DNA from 3 places in the Rhizobium sp. LjRoot30 genome. Region 2 is predicted to be linked to each of the others. Evidence: predicted binding sites of a transcription regulator. Region 2 holds the regulator's gene; each other region holds the start of a gene.
The links. Region 2 encodes LexA, which represses DNA repair genes until DNA is damaged. Its sites were predicted from a motif close to TGTTCNNNNTGTGTTCNG; they were not measured.
Positions count from the first base shown of each region.

Region 1: ACSQ3I_RS25715 (ribonuclease T2 family protein) is a predicted target of LexA. The motif match lies at 2,354-2,371, and genes of this name have one in related genera.
Region 3: ACSQ3I_RS00625 (2'-5' RNA ligase family protein) is a predicted target of LexA. The motif match lies at 1,854-1,871, and genes of this name have one in related genera.

Region 1 covers NZ_CAXUSG020000020.1:59,880-64,679, reverse strand. Annotated here, with positions in the region: gene ettA (energy-dependent translational throttle protein EttA) at 1-1,421, opposite strand, end outside; gene ACSQ3I_RS25715 (ribonuclease T2 family protein) at 1,536-2,285, opposite strand; gene ACSQ3I_RS25710 (alpha/beta fold hydrolase) at 2,505-3,458, shown strand; gene ACSQ3I_RS25705 (DMT family transporter) at 3,462-4,424, shown strand; gene ACSQ3I_RS25700 (CaiB/BaiF CoA transferase family protein) at 4,441-4,800, shown strand, end outside.
Region 2 covers NZ_CAXUSG020000005.1:279,502-284,301, forward strand. Annotated here, with positions in the region: gene ACSQ3I_RS13200 (ComEC/Rec2 family competence protein) at 238-2,547, shown strand; gene lexA (transcriptional repressor LexA) at 2,541-3,269, opposite strand; gene ACSQ3I_RS13210 (DUF389 domain-containing protein) at 3,377-4,516, opposite strand; gene ACSQ3I_RS13215 (formylglycine-generating enzyme family protein) at 4,527-4,800, opposite strand, start outside.
Region 3 covers NZ_CAXUSG020000001.1:123,544-128,343, reverse strand. Annotated here, with positions in the region: gene ACSQ3I_RS00640 (iron chelate uptake ABC transporter family permease subunit) at 1-13, opposite strand, end outside; gene ACSQ3I_RS00635 (ABC transporter permease) at 27-989, opposite strand; gene ACSQ3I_RS00630 (DUF922 domain-containing Zn-dependent protease) at 1,169-1,723, opposite strand; gene ACSQ3I_RS00625 (2'-5' RNA ligase family protein) at 1,893-2,585, shown strand; gene ACSQ3I_RS00620 (aldo/keto reductase) at 2,658-3,608, opposite strand; gene ACSQ3I_RS00615 (Gfo/Idh/MocA family protein) at 3,842-4,800, shown strand, end outside.

The DNA.
Region 1 (4,800 bases), on a different contig from region 2:
AGCGTTTCGGTATCGAGGTCGTTGGTCGGTTCGTCGAGCAGGACGACATTGCCGCCGGCCTTCAGGAGCTTGGCGAGGTGCACGCGGTTGCGCTGGCCGCCCGAGAGCGTACCGACCTTCTGCTGCTGGTCGCCGCCCTTGAAGTTGAAGGCGCCGCAATAGGCACGCGAATTCATCTCGTGCTTGCCGAGCTTGATGATGTCGTTGCCGCCGGAGATTTCTTCCCAGACCGTCTTGTTGCCGTCGAGCGTATCGCGGCTCTGGTCGACATAAGCGAGATCGACGGTATCGCCGACGCGGATTTCGCCGCTATCGGGTTTTTCCTGGCCGGTGATCATGCGGAACAGCGTCGTCTTACCGGCGCCGTTCGGACCGATGACGCCGACGATGCCGCCCGGCGGCAGCTTGAACGACAGGTTTTCAATCAGCACGCGGTCGCCATAGGACTTGGTGAGGTTTTCCGCCTCGATGACCACTTGGCCGAGACGCTCGCCGACCGGAATGACGATCTGCGCGTCGCCGGGACGGCGATCGGCAGCCGACTGCACCAGTTCGTCATAGGCACGGATACGCGCCTTGGATTTTGCCTGGCGGGCCTTCGGGCTGGAGGCGATCCATTCCTGTTCGCGAGAAATCGCCTTCTGGCGGGTGGCTTCTTCACGGCCTTCCTGTGCCATGCGCTTGGCCTTGGCCTGCAGGTAGGCGGAATAGTTGCCTTCGTACGGAATGCCGCGGCCGCGGTCGAGCTCGAGGATCCAGCCGGTGACGTTGTCGAGGAAGTAGCGGTCGTGGGTGATCATCATCACGGCGCCGGGATATTCGCGCAGGTGCTTTTCCAGCCAGGCGATGGTTTCGGCGTCGAGGTGGTTAGTCGGTTCGTCGAGCAGCAGCAGGTCCGGCTGCGACAGCAAGAGCTTGCACAGCGCCACGCGACGCTTTTCACCACCGGAGAGATTGTCGACGGCCGCGTCGCCCGGCGGGCAGCGCAGCGCATCCATGGCCATTTCCACCTGGCTTTCCAGATCCCAAAGATTCTGGCTGTCGATGACGTCCTGCAGCTTGGCGCCTTCTTCTGCCGTCTCGTCAGAATAATTCATCATCAACTCGTTGTAACGGTCGAGGATCGCCTTCTTCGGCGCAACGCCTTCCATGACGTTTTCCAGCACCGTCTTGGAGGCATCGAGCTGCGGCTCCTGCGCCAAGTAACCGAGGGTGGCACCTTCGGCCAGCCACGCTTCACCGGTAAATTCCTTGTCGAGACCGGCCATGATGCGCAGCACCGTCGATTTACCGGCGCCGTTCGGGCCGAGAATACCGATCTTCGCATCCGGATAGAAGGACAGGTGGATGTTTTCGAGAATCTTCTTCGGACCGTAGGACTTATTGAGCCCTGACATATGATAAATAAACTGACGTGCCATTGGGATGATCGCTCCGCGCGGAAAAACTGGGATTGTGCCGCTATGTAGGCGAAATGCTCCGCGCGGGCAATGACGAAACCCAGCTTTCCGCCACGATCTGCCGAACCGCAGCGTTCACTGGAAGCCGGCGGCGTCGACGATACCTTCCGGGCAATCGAATTTTGTCGTTCCGGCACCGGCGATCATCGCCGCAAGCGACGCGTTCTCCGTCGAAACCGTGCCATTCAGGCCGATCGTCAACTCGGTGATGATCCGCCGGTCGCCGTCCTTGTTGCAGCGCATCTTGACGCGATCGCCTGCCCCTTCGCCAAAACTGTCTTCAAAGGCCTTCTTGATCTGAACCTCCGTCAGCGGCTTGCCGATATTGTCGCCAAACAGCTTGCCAACCGCCGAAGTGTTCAACTGCTCCAGCAGCAGCAGCGACGTCCTGAAATAGGTTTCGGCATCGACCCCGGAACAGCTGCCATGCTTGACCCATTCGTGGCGGTCCAGACCTGACTGCACGCCCGGCATCTTCTGGGACAAGGAGGCGGCAGTATCCGGGGACAGGGTCACCGCCGGCAGGTCTTTCCAGTCGCGCTTCTTGTCGGCGGCCTGCAACTCGGCGCTGACATCGCAATAGGATTTCCGGATCTTCCAGAGACCGTGCAACGAGAAGCGGCTGGCATCGAAACGATCCGCGGTCTGGCTGGCGCATTCCGGCTTCTTGCGCCGCCGCTCGCAGAAACCCGGCTGCCAGCTCGCCGCAAGGATGAGTTGCGTCCGCCCCTTGCGGCCGGTCGTCGCCTGCTCCTGCGTTTTTGCCGCCGCGGCCTCCGAATCATCCTGCGCCATAGCGGCGGTGGGGGAAAACAGCCCGAGCATGATCAAAAGCCATGCCATAACCAGTGACCGGAAAGTAATCCCGCTCATATGCCACCTCACCGCCAATGAAGAACAAAACAGGATCAAATAAGCATCCCCACGCGACAAATGCAACCCTGAATCGATATGCACGCGCAATTTTCGCACGTCGCCGAAGAGCCTCTTGCTTCTGCCGCACAAATCCCCTTTGTTCGGGCATGGCTTGGGGAGGCAAGGCGGATGTTTGACGAAACGCGGCGGTTGCAGAGCCCCGGCGGAGCCGATCTGGCCTGGCACCACCAGGAGGCGACCGGAGATGCCCGCGGCATCCTGCTGATCAGCCACGGGCTTGCCGAACACTCCCGACGCTACCGGCCGTTTGCCGAATACATGGCGGCCGAAGGTTATCACGTCTATGCCCATGACCATCGCGGCCACGGCGAGACCATCGCTGCGGATGCGCCCCTCGGCCGGTTTGCGCAAAGCGACGGCGCCCAGCGGGTGCTGGAGGACGTCTTCGCCATCCGCAACATGGCTGCAGAGCGTCATCCGGCCCTGCCGGTCATCCTCTTCGGCCACTCCATGGGCGGTCTGATCGCGCTGAATGCCGCCTTCGAGGATATCGGCCGCTTCGACGCGCTTGCCGTCTGGAATTCCAATTTTCACCCAGGCCCTGCGGGCCGGGCAGCGCAGGCGATCCTTTTCATGGAACGCTGGCTCAAGGGTTCCGACGTGCCCAGCCAGATTCTGCCGCGCCTGACATTCGAGGCCTGGGGCCGGTCGATCGCCGGCGCCAGGACACCCTTCGACTGGCTCTCCCATGACGAGGTGAAAGTCGCGCGTTACATCGACGATCCGCTGTGTGGCTTTGCCTGCAGCGTGTCGCTGTGGATCGACGTTTTTGCGCTGACGTTTTCCGGGCCAAAACGAGCCCTTTCGGTGACAGGCGGCCGCGATCTGCCGGTCCATCTTGCCGGCGGCGGCCAGGATCCGGCGACCTTCGGGGGACGCTCTGTTTTCGACCTCGCAAATCATTTGAAAAAGGCGGGATTCTCCAATATCAGCACGCGCATATATGAGGAGATGCGCCACGAAACGCTGAACGAAATCGACCGCAACACCGCAATGGTGGAGTTTGCCGCGTGGTGCGGGTCGGTTTCCGGTCGTTTTGCCGCAAAAACGGGACGATTGTGATCGATGGCGAGCAGTTCCTCCCCGCAGGGGGCCGCAATTCACGGCAGCGAGGTCATGGGCGGGATCATGCTGATGTTCCTTGCCGTGTTGATCGCGCCGCTGATCGACATCTTTTCAAAGCTGGCAGCCTCGACGATCGCCTCGACGGAGGTCGCCCTCTTCCGTTTCCTGCTGCAATCGCTGTTCATGCTGCCCTTCGTGCTCTGGCGCGGCGCGCTGGCGCAGATTTCCTGGCGGCAGACACGTTTCCACATCATCCGCGGCGGCATCATCGCGCTGTCGATGATCTGTTTCGTCACCACGCTGCGCGTGATGGAAGTCGCCGATGCCATCGCCATCTTTTTCGTCGAACCGATGATCCTGACGATCCTCAGCAGCATTTTCCTGAAGGAGACCATCGGCTGGCGGCGTTACACCGCCTGCGGCGTCGGCTTCCTCGGCGCGCTGCTGATCATCCAGCCGAGTTTCAACGAGGTGGGCTTCGTTGCCCTCCTCCCGGTCGTCACCGCCTTCTGCATCGCCATCTTCGCGCTGATGACACGCGTGCTGGCCCACCGGGAAGACCCCTGGGCCATGCAGTTCCAGACGGGAATCTGGGGCGGCCTGATCTGCGCCGTCATCCTGTTTTTCGGCGAAGGCAGCGGATCGCCGCTCTTCGATCCTTCGATCCCGGATTTCACGGCTGCCGGCCACCTGCTGGGCGTCGGCATCGCGGCGGCCATATCCGGCATCCTGTCGGTCTATGCCTACCGCGCCGCGCCGGCCTCGACGCTGGCGCCGCTGCAATATTTCGAGATCGTGTCGGCCACCCTGTTCGCCTGGCTGGTCTTCGGCGATTTCCCGGATGCGATCAAATGGCTGGGCATATCGATCATCATGGGCTCCGGCCTCTACATCATCTGGCGTGAACGCCGTTTCGTCTCCCGGCCGGTGTCCGATACATCAGAATCCACTCTTTCGCCCTGAACTTCAAGGAAATTCCATGACAGCAGACAGATCCAAGCAACCGCCGCTCGCCGGTTTTCGGGTGATCGAACTCGCCCGGGTTCTCGCCGGCCCCTGGGCTGGGCAGATGCTGGCGGATATGGGCGCCGATGTCATCAAGGTGGAAAACCCCGAAGGTGGCGACGATACCCGCGCGTGGGGCCCGCCCTTCGTCGAGGGCGCTGACGGTGAAAACCTCTCGGCCGCCTATTACCACTCGACCAACCGTGGCAAACGCTCGATCGCCGTCGATTTCAGCAAGCCTGAGGGCCAGGAGATCGTCCGCCGGCTGGTGAAAAGCGCCGATGTCGTCATCGAGAATTTTAAGGTCGGCGGACTGCAGAAGTACGGCCTCGAC
Region 2 (4,800 bases):
AACGCGATAAATTAATACGTTAAGCTTATTATCTGGGTTGCAAAAACCTATCTTCGGTTGCATGATGCCCGCCACCGAAACACCAGTTCTGGCAGTTCAATGCCACGCGCCGAATATGAAGACGGTGATTCTCTAAGGCAGGAGCGGCTTCGTGGGCCGGTGGTGGAATCCGCTGATTTTCCGGCGGTTTTCCGGGAAAATCGGAAGGAACGTCTACCGTCAAAGCCGCGCCGGACCTTGCCTGCCTCTTTTTTCGTCATGTCGCGCTGGCGCAGCCGATGCTACGCCATGCTGGAGGAGGAAGAGCGGCATGGCCGGGCATTCCTCCTTGCTGCCGTCTGCCTGGGAGTGGGGGCCGTCATCTGGTTCGTGCTGCCCGTCGATCCACCGGTTCAGGCGATCGGCACCGGTTTTGCCATTTTTGCCGGCTTGGCCTGGCGTTGGCGTTTTTCCCAAGGCATGGCGCATTACGGCACAGCCGCGATCGCCTTGCTGCTTGCCGGCATGCTGCTGGCGCAATGGGAGACGTGGCGGCGTGCGACGATCGTGCTCGATAGTCCGGTGACGACCATGATCAGCGGCGTCGTCGAGCGGCGCGAGGCGAGCGGCGAGGGGCACTGGCGCTACATCGTGCGGCTGACGGCAACAGTGGAGCCGACGCTCAAGCGCCCGCCGGATCGGGTGTCGCTGCTTGCCCGCAGCGGGCATGAGCCGATCGCAATCGGCGCCGGCATCCGCGGCCGGGCGCGCATCTCGCCGCCATCGGGACCGGCACTTCCCGGTCTCAACGATTTTGCCTTTGCCGCCTATTACGACGGCATCGGCGCCGTCGGCTATTTTTATGGCGCGCCTGAGGCCGAAGCGGTTGCCGAAGGCGGCAATGGCAGCGTCCTGCAACGCCTGGAACTGACGCTTTACGCTGCCAGAAGCGCAATCGGCGACCGGATCCGCAGCGTCGTTCCCGGAGACGCAGGCGCTTTCGCTGCCGCCATCGTCACCGACGAGCGACGGGCAATATCGAAGGAAACGACCGAGGCGCTGCGGCTGTCGGGTCTGGCGCATATCATTGCCATTTCGGGGCTGAACATGGCGCTTGCTGCCGGTATCTTTTTTGTCGGTGTTCGGGCCGGGCTCAGCGTTTTCACCGGGTTCGCCCAGGCGTATCCGGTGAAGAAGATTGCCGCATTCGGTGCGTTGGTAACGGCGTTCGCCTATTACCTCATTTCCGGTTTTGCCGTTTCGGCCGAGCGGGCCTTCCTGATGATGGCGATCATGCTGATTGCGGTGTTCTTCGATCGCCCTTCGATCAGCCTGCGCAATGTCGCGCTGTCGGCCATCGTCATTATCGCCATGTCGCCCTCGGAAGTGATGGGCGCAAGTTTCCAGATGTCTTTTGCAGCAACGCTGGCTCTGGTGGCGGGGTATGCTTTGTGGAAGGAGCGGCCGGCGACCGAACATGCCTCCGCAATCCCCGGCCTACGAGCGGCGGTATGGGTGTTTCGCTTTTTCGGCGGAGTTTTCTTTACCTCGCTGATCGGTGGCCTGGCGACGGCGATCTTTTCCATCGAGCATTTTCACAAGCTCGCAACCTATGGGCTGGTCGCCAATCTTGCGGCCATGCCGATCATTTCCTTCGTTGTCATGCCGGCCGGCCTGATCGGCATGTTGCTGATGCCCTTCGGCCTCGATGCCTTTCCCCTGCAGATCATGGGAGCAGGGCTGGAATTGGTGATCGCAATAGCCCGGATGGTTTCGGGCTGGGGTGGCGAAGTGGCGTTCGGCCGCCTGCATCCCGTATTCTTTCCCTTGTCGGTCGCCGGCTTTCTGGTCATGACGTTGCTGCAGACGCGGCTTCGCCATCTCGGCGGCCTCCTGATCCTGGCGGGCGCGCTTGCAGCTTTCATGGCCGATGGCCGCGGTACGGCCGATCTCATCGTCGCAGAGGATGGACGCCTTGCCTCCGCCCGTCTTGACGGGACGTGGAGCGTCAATCGCGATCGCCCACCCGATTTTATCTTTGCGCAATGGCAACGCGCTCTCGCGATCGGCGAGCCAAGGGATCCGCAGCAGCTCGAAAACACCGCAAAACCGATGGAGAAGGATGGAAAGAGAAAACGCCTGACAGCCGAGGAAGTGAAGCAGGCACGAACCGCCATGCACAAGGCGCTGGCGGAAAGCGAGGAGGGACGTTTTGCCTGTGCAGCAAAACTGTGGTGTGTCCTGCGTCTCGGCGAACGCAGGATTGCCCTGGTCGATGATCCTGCATATGCCGGCGCCGCATGTGATGCGGCAACGCTTGTCATCGTCTCGGCACGGCTCCGTTTCGAAGCCTGCCGCTCCGGGGCATTGCTGATCACGTCGACCACGTTGAGACGCACCGGCGCACTGGAAATCAGCCTGCCTGAGAACCCCGCCGAGCAACCCCGCCTGGCCCCGGCCTTTGAGAACGCCGAACGCCCCTGGATGCGTCACCGCAGTTACGATTGGCGCAGCGGTGAATTCAATGCGGCTTTGCCTGCCTCGATTGCCGCATTGATCGTTCAGTGATAGCGGCGGATGAGACCGACCAGCTTTCCCTGTACCTTGACGCGATCGGACGAGAAGATACGGGTTTCATAAGCCGGGTTGGCCGCTTCGAGCGCAATGGAGGCGCCCTTGCGGCGAAAACGCTTTAGCGTCGCCTCTTCGTCATCCACCAGGGCCACGACGATATCGCCGGGCGTCGCGCTGTTGACGTTGCGGATGATGACGGTGTCGCCGTCGAGAATGCCGGCCTCGATCATCGAGTCGCCCTTGACCTCAAGGGCATAATGCTGGCCGGAACTGATCATTTCCGCCGGAACGACGATTTCGTGCGTGTTGTTCTGGATCGCGGAAATCGGCACGCCGGCGGCGATGCGTCCCATCACCGGCACGGAAACGGAATGAGGATTGCTGTCTGCCGCCGATTTGACAGGCTTGGAGGGGACTGCGGCGACAGGCTGCGGCTTGCCGAGACTGCCTTCGATGACGCTTGGCGAAAAGCCGCGCCGCGGCTGCGGGGCAGGGGAATAGGCCTCCGGCAATTTGATGACCTCAAGCGCCCGCGCCCGGTTGGGCAGGCGGCGGATGAAGCCGCGCTCTTCCAGGGCGGTGATCAGGCGGTGGATGCCTGATTTCGATGCCAGTTCAAGGGCATCCTTCATCTCGTCGAAAGAGGGCGGCACACCCGATTCCTTCATGCGCTCATGGATGAAAAGCAGAAGTTCCTGTTGCTTGCGTGTCAGCATCGTTTCCATCCCCAGAATCGCGAAACAAATCCAGAACAGACACTATCTGTTCGGCATGTGTTCTGCAAGTCCCCAATTTTGATGGATAATAAGGGAGGCGGAGCCTGTCAGTCCCCCTCGGGCAGGGTAGATGGTGCCGGCTCGATCGTCTCGTTATCAAGGTTCACCAGCCACGCCAGACGTGTCTGGTAGCGGACGATCACCTTGTATTCGGGGCCGAGTACGTCGCGCGCGGCATCTCGAAACGGCACCTCTTTCAGCGCCGGCGGAAGCAGGTCCGAAATGGAGGCGACCTTGTATTGTGCGTCGGAAGGAAGATCGACCACGACCCAGACTTCCGCGACCTTTTTATGCGCGTCTATGTCGATGCGCAGAATTTCGATGGGGGTGGGTGTCGCCCACTCGACGATCCTGCGCGAAAGCTTCGCCTGGACGCCGGCTTCCATGAAGCGGAAATAGGTCGCAGTGAAGAGTTGCGAGAAGACGATGGCGAGGAAGGCTGCGATCGTGACAAAACCCAGCGTAAATTTGATGCGTCGCGTGCCTGCCCTGAACAGCAGATCACGCGGACCGAGGACCAGATAGACGATACAGGCGGACAGAATGATCGCACCGAAATTCGTGGCGAAAAGCAGCAGCGCCTCGTAGCAGCGCGAGAGCTGGCCGAAATAGAGCAATATGCCTGCCGCGGCCAAGGGCGGAACAAGCGAGACTCCGATAGCCGCACCCGGTATAAGGCTCGCCTCGGATTTGCGGATCTGGACGTAAGCGCCGGCGATACCCGCGGCAAGCGCGATGACGAGATCCTCGGCCCCGGGGTCTGTTCGGCTGATGACCTCGCTGGGAATTACTATTCCCCTCGGCACATCGGTCAGCCAGACGAGCAGCCAGGCAAGGAGCACGCTCAAGCCTGCTGCCAGCCAGACGGTCAAAAGCAGTTTGCTGGCGCGTCCGACCCATCCCATCACGATCGAGGATGCTATTCCGAGGATCGGGGTCATCAGCGGGGCCACCAGCATGGCTGCGATGATCACGGCGCCGGAATTGCGCAGGAGCCCCATCGTCGCGATGACGACCGCAAGTGTCAGGAGGATGGAGAAACGCCGCCAATAGGCAGGCGTGTCACTTCCCTCAAAGCGAAGGATATCTCTGACGCTTCCGTACATTTGGTTGGCCATGGCAGATCGTTCTCGGGATGGTTTGTAAGGGTCACAGACATTCGGTTTCGACAGGCTCGTATCGAGCAAACGGCCGTTTCTACATCCGCTTCACGCAACGGAAACCGACATGACTTGTCGATGTATCCTCCGTTTCAGCATGGCGTGCGGCCGGCCGGTAGCGCTGGCAATAGTTCGGGGCGCACAGATGTGATCCCCCCTTCAGTACGCGTTGCGGAATACGAATGGCCGGTTGCTGGGGATCGAAACTGGTTTCGACGCCTGCTCCCCGTGGATTGACCGGGACGCAACATGGAGACTTGGCCGGTTCGGGATGGCGGGCAGACCAATAGTCGGTCGTCCATTCCCAGACA
Region 3 (4,800 bases), on a different contig from region 2:
CAAGCGGCGGCATCTGCCGCTTCGTCTCAGGCGACACCGGCTTGCCTCCTCAAGACGAGATAAAGGAAGAAGGCGCTGCCGACGGCGCCAAGCACAGTGCCGACCGGGATTTCGAACGGTGCGATGACCACCCGGCCAACGATATCGCAGGCAAGCACCAGACCCGAGCCGCACAAGGCCACCCAGGGCAAGGATTTTCGCAGGCTGTCGCCGGTCACCATGCTGACGATGTTGGGTACGATCAGGCCGACGAAGGGCACCATGCCGACGGTGACGACGACGCAGGCGGTGACCACGGAAATGATGACGAGGCCGAACGCCGTCACGCGGCGGTAGTTGAGCCCGAGATTGGTGGCGAACTCCTCACCCATGCCGATGACGGTGAACCGGTCGGCGGCGACATAGGCAAGCAAGGTCAGGAACAACGAAACCCAGAGCAATTCGTAGCGGCCGCGCAGCACGGCGGAAAAGTCGCCGGTAGTCCAGCTGGCCAGCGATTGCAGCATGTCATAGCGATAGGCGAAGAAGGTGGTGCCGGCATCGACGACGCCGCCGAGCATGATGCCGATGAGCGGTACCATCAGCGGCGAGCGCAACGGGATTTTCCGGAGGACGAGCAGGAAGATGGCGGTGCCGGCCAGCGCAAAGCCGGTGGATACCAGCATGCGAACATAGACCGGCAGCCCGGGCGCCAGCAGGAGAATGAAGAGCATGCCGAGACTTGCCCATTCGACCGTGCCCGCCGTGGAGGGCTCGACGAACCGATTGCGCGCCAGCATCTGCATGATGGTACCGGACACAGCCATGCCGGCACCGGCGAAAATCAGCGCCAGAAGGCGCGGAATGCGGCTTTCGAACAGCACCAGCATCGCGGTTCTGTCGCCCGACCAGAGAGTGGCCAGAGACACGTCGCTGACGCCGACGAAAAGGCTCGTCACAGCCAGCACGACGAGAAACAGCAATGCGAGGAAGAACTTGAACGACAGCATCGTGACGGCGACATGTGTGGAACGGCAAACGGCCAGAATGGCCGTCCGGCCCCATCAGCCCTTGTTCAGCGCCGATGTCAATCGGTTCGCGGCATTCTGTCGGGGCGGCAAGGCGGCCGTGGAGCCCCGATGCCGGGATCGCGTGACCGGCCGCCGGCCATTCGCTTTGCTTGCACCGGTCAATCGTTGACGAGCTGCAGGATGAGGTTGTGGACGTTGCCGCCGGGACTGAGTTCGACGCGGTCGAAATCACGGCCTTCCTGGCGTTGCGCCTGGGACAGTCCGCCGAGCCGCGTGTTCATCTCATCCTTGATCTTGCGGCATTTGGGATCGTCGGGAACGGTCAGGCCGATGGTGGCGGCTTCGATCTTGTGCACCATCGCCTTGATGGTGTCTCCGTGGACGCGCTCATGGGCGGCGACACCGTCGATGAAAATCTCCCATCTCTGGCGCAGCCCCTCCGGCAAACGGCCGGCCACCTTCGGCAGTGTATAGGTGATGATCAGCTTCGGCCTCGCCGTGGCAAGCACGCAGGCATTATCGCGCGTTTCGTATTTCCGCGTCCATGTCAGCTTGAAGGTGGTGTGGGCGATGACACGCCCGCCGACGCCGACATTCGGGCCGCGCTCGCCGATCGACTGATACAGTGCTGCGCCGGTTTGCCCCGATATCGAATAGGTCTTCACCTGTTCCACCGCCTGCCATTCGGCCTGCGCAGCATTGGGCAACAGCATCAGAAAAGGCACAAGCAGACCATGCAGGCTTATTTTCACGTGAATCCTCGGGACATCATCAAGATTGCGGCAAACCTAAAGGGCGGGCGGCCCACTTTCAATCAAGGTGACGCGGTATTTCGTGAGAAAATGTTCACTTTTTGTTCTTTATGTCTATCCGGAAGCGGTTATGATCGGTTCTTTCTCAGGGAGGTCACGCGTCATGCCCAGGAAATCCAGCCCCCGATCCGCCGCAGGACAGCAGGAGATGTTTTTGCCAGGTGCCGGCAAGCGGAAGCCGCCGCCGCACCTGCCTGACAAGACCGGTCTGCAACGGATCTTCGTTGCCCTGATGCCGGGCATGCAGGCTGCCGCCAGGGCTTACGCCATCGCCGAAACGATGAGCCATCAACAACGCCTTGCGGCCAGTCTGCGGCCGCTGCACATTCTTCACAGTACTCTCTGCTTCATCGGTGATTATCCGAAGACACCGTATCCGGTACTCTTTGCCGCCAGCGAGGCCCTATCCAGACTTGATGCCCCGGATTTTGAGGTCAGGCTCGACCATACGGTCGATTTTCGTGTCAAGAATCGGCAGAGAGCATTGGTGCTGTGCAGCAACCACCCGAATGATGCCTTGTCGTTTTCGCAGCGACAGGTGGTGGAGGTGCTTTCGGAAGCCGGGGTGATCTCCTCGAAGCCGGGTGGCTTCACACCGCACATGACCTTATTTTATCACCAGCGGCAAACGCCGATCGAGACGCGGCGGCTGGACGAACCGATCGTCTGGAGAGCCGGTGGCTTTCGCCTGATCGAAAGCTTTTACGGCCAGACGCGGTATGTCAATCACGGTGACTGGCCGCTATCGCTGGACCATGACTGACACCGAGAGGCTGGCCAGATCGGCCGACGTGACGTTCGGCGGTCGTTTGGCCGCCGAACGTCGCTCCTCAATTTATGCGCCGGCCTTGTCGAGCAAGGCAATCGCGTCTGCCGGAAGCGTCAGGGTGGCCGCCTTTACCAGGCTTTCGAGCTGCGGCAGGCTGGTGGCGCTGGCGATCGGTGCTGTCACCGCCGGCTTGGCCATCAGCCAGGCAAGCGCGATTTCCGCATGTTTTGCGCCGGTTTCGGCGGCGATTTCATCGAGAGCCGCCAGGATACGCAGGCCCTTGTCGTCGAGGTATTTCTCGACGTCGCTGCCGCGTGCCTTGCCGGCCGTATCGTCCTTCGTCCGGTATTTGCCGCTGAGGAAACCGGAGGCCAGGCTGAAATAGGTGATGACGCCGATTTCTTCTGCCTGGCAGAGGTCGGCTAGCGCACCCTCGAAGCCGCCGCGGTCGTAGAGATTGTATTCCGGCTGCAGCACGTCGTAACGCCCCAGGCCGTTTTTCGCAGCCGCATCGAGTGACGCCTGCAATTGCCCGGCATCGAGGTTGGAGCCGCCGATGGCGCGGATCTTGCCCTGTTCCTTCAGCTTCGTATGGGCGGCCAGCGTTTCTTCGTAAGGCACCGAGGCATCCGGCCAGTGCGACAAATAGAGGTCGATGTAATCCGTCTGCAGGCGCTTCAGCGAATCCTCGACGGCCTGCACGATCCATTTCTGCGACAGGCCCTTGCGGCCTTCGCCGAGATCGGAACCAACCTTGGTGATAATGATCGCCTTGTCGCGCGAAACCGCGCCGCTCTTCAGCCACTTGCCGATGATGGTTTCCGATTCGCCGCCCTTGTTGCCCGGTGCCCAGGACGAGTAGACATCCGCCGTGTCGACCGTGTTGAGGCCGGCATCGAAGAAACCGGAAAGCAGGTCGAAAGACGTCTTTTCGTCGGCCGTCCAGCCGAAAACATTGCCGCCGAACACCAGCGGGGCGATCTTGAGGCCGGTTCGCCCAAGGGGACGCAAATTCATGATGAAAACTCCAGGATGAGAACGGACTGAAAGACCCGGCAACACCGGGCAGCGCAGACTAGCGGCGCTTTTTGCCAAATGCCATTCTCATTCCCGTGAAAGCATTTGGCCTGTGAAAGCATTTGGCCCGAAAGCATTTGGCCCGCGAAAGCGATGTCGATCGCTGGCCGCCATTGCATCACCCCCTGCCCCTGCCTATGGTGCGGCCAAAGACCAGCCAGGGAGATGAAAACATGCTGCGCTTCGGAATTCTGTCCACCGCCAAGATCGGCCGCGAACTCGTGGTGCCTGCCATCCAGGACGCCGAAAACTGCGTGGTGACCGCCATTGCCAGCCGCGACCTTGCAAGGGCGCGCGAAATGGCTGACCGCTTTTCCGTGCCGCATGCCTTCGGTTCCTACGAAGAAATGCTCGCCTCCGACACGATCGACGCCGTCTACATTCCGCTGCCGACCTCGCAGCATGTCGAGTGGTCGGTCAAGGCGGCGGATGCCGGCAAGCATGTGCTGGTGGAAAAGCCGCTGGCGCTGAATGCCGATGAGATCGACGTGCTGATCGAAGCCCGCAACCGCAACAACGTGCTGGTGACGGAAGCCTATATGGTGACCTACGCGCCGGTATGGCTGAAGGTGCGTGAACTGATCAAGGACGGCGCAATTGGCGCGCTGAAGCATGTGCAGGGCGCGTTCACCTATTTCAACCGCGATCCCGGCAACATGCGCAACGTGCCCTCACTCGGCGGCGGTGGCCTGCCCGATATTGGCGTCTACCCGACGATCAGCACCCGTTTCGTCACCGGCAAGGAGCCGAAGCGCATCCAGGCCGTCACCGAGCGCGACCCGGAATTCGGCACCGACATCTATTCCAGCGTCAAGGCGGATTTCGGCGATTTCGAGCTGACCTTCTATATCTCCACCCAGCTGGCGCATCGCCAGGTGATGGTGTTCCACGGCACCGAGGGTTACATCGAGGTGAAGTCGCCGTTCAACGCCGACCGTTATGGCGCCGAAGAAATCGAACTCACCAACCGCAACCACAACGAATCCCGCGTCTTCCGCTTCCAAGACAGCCGGCAATACAAGTGCGAGGCGGAAGCTTTTGCCCGCGCGGCCGGCGGCGAGGATCAGGAAGTGGTGACGCTCGAAAGCTCGAAGCTGAACCAGAAGGTCATCGACGCCATTTACCGCGCCAG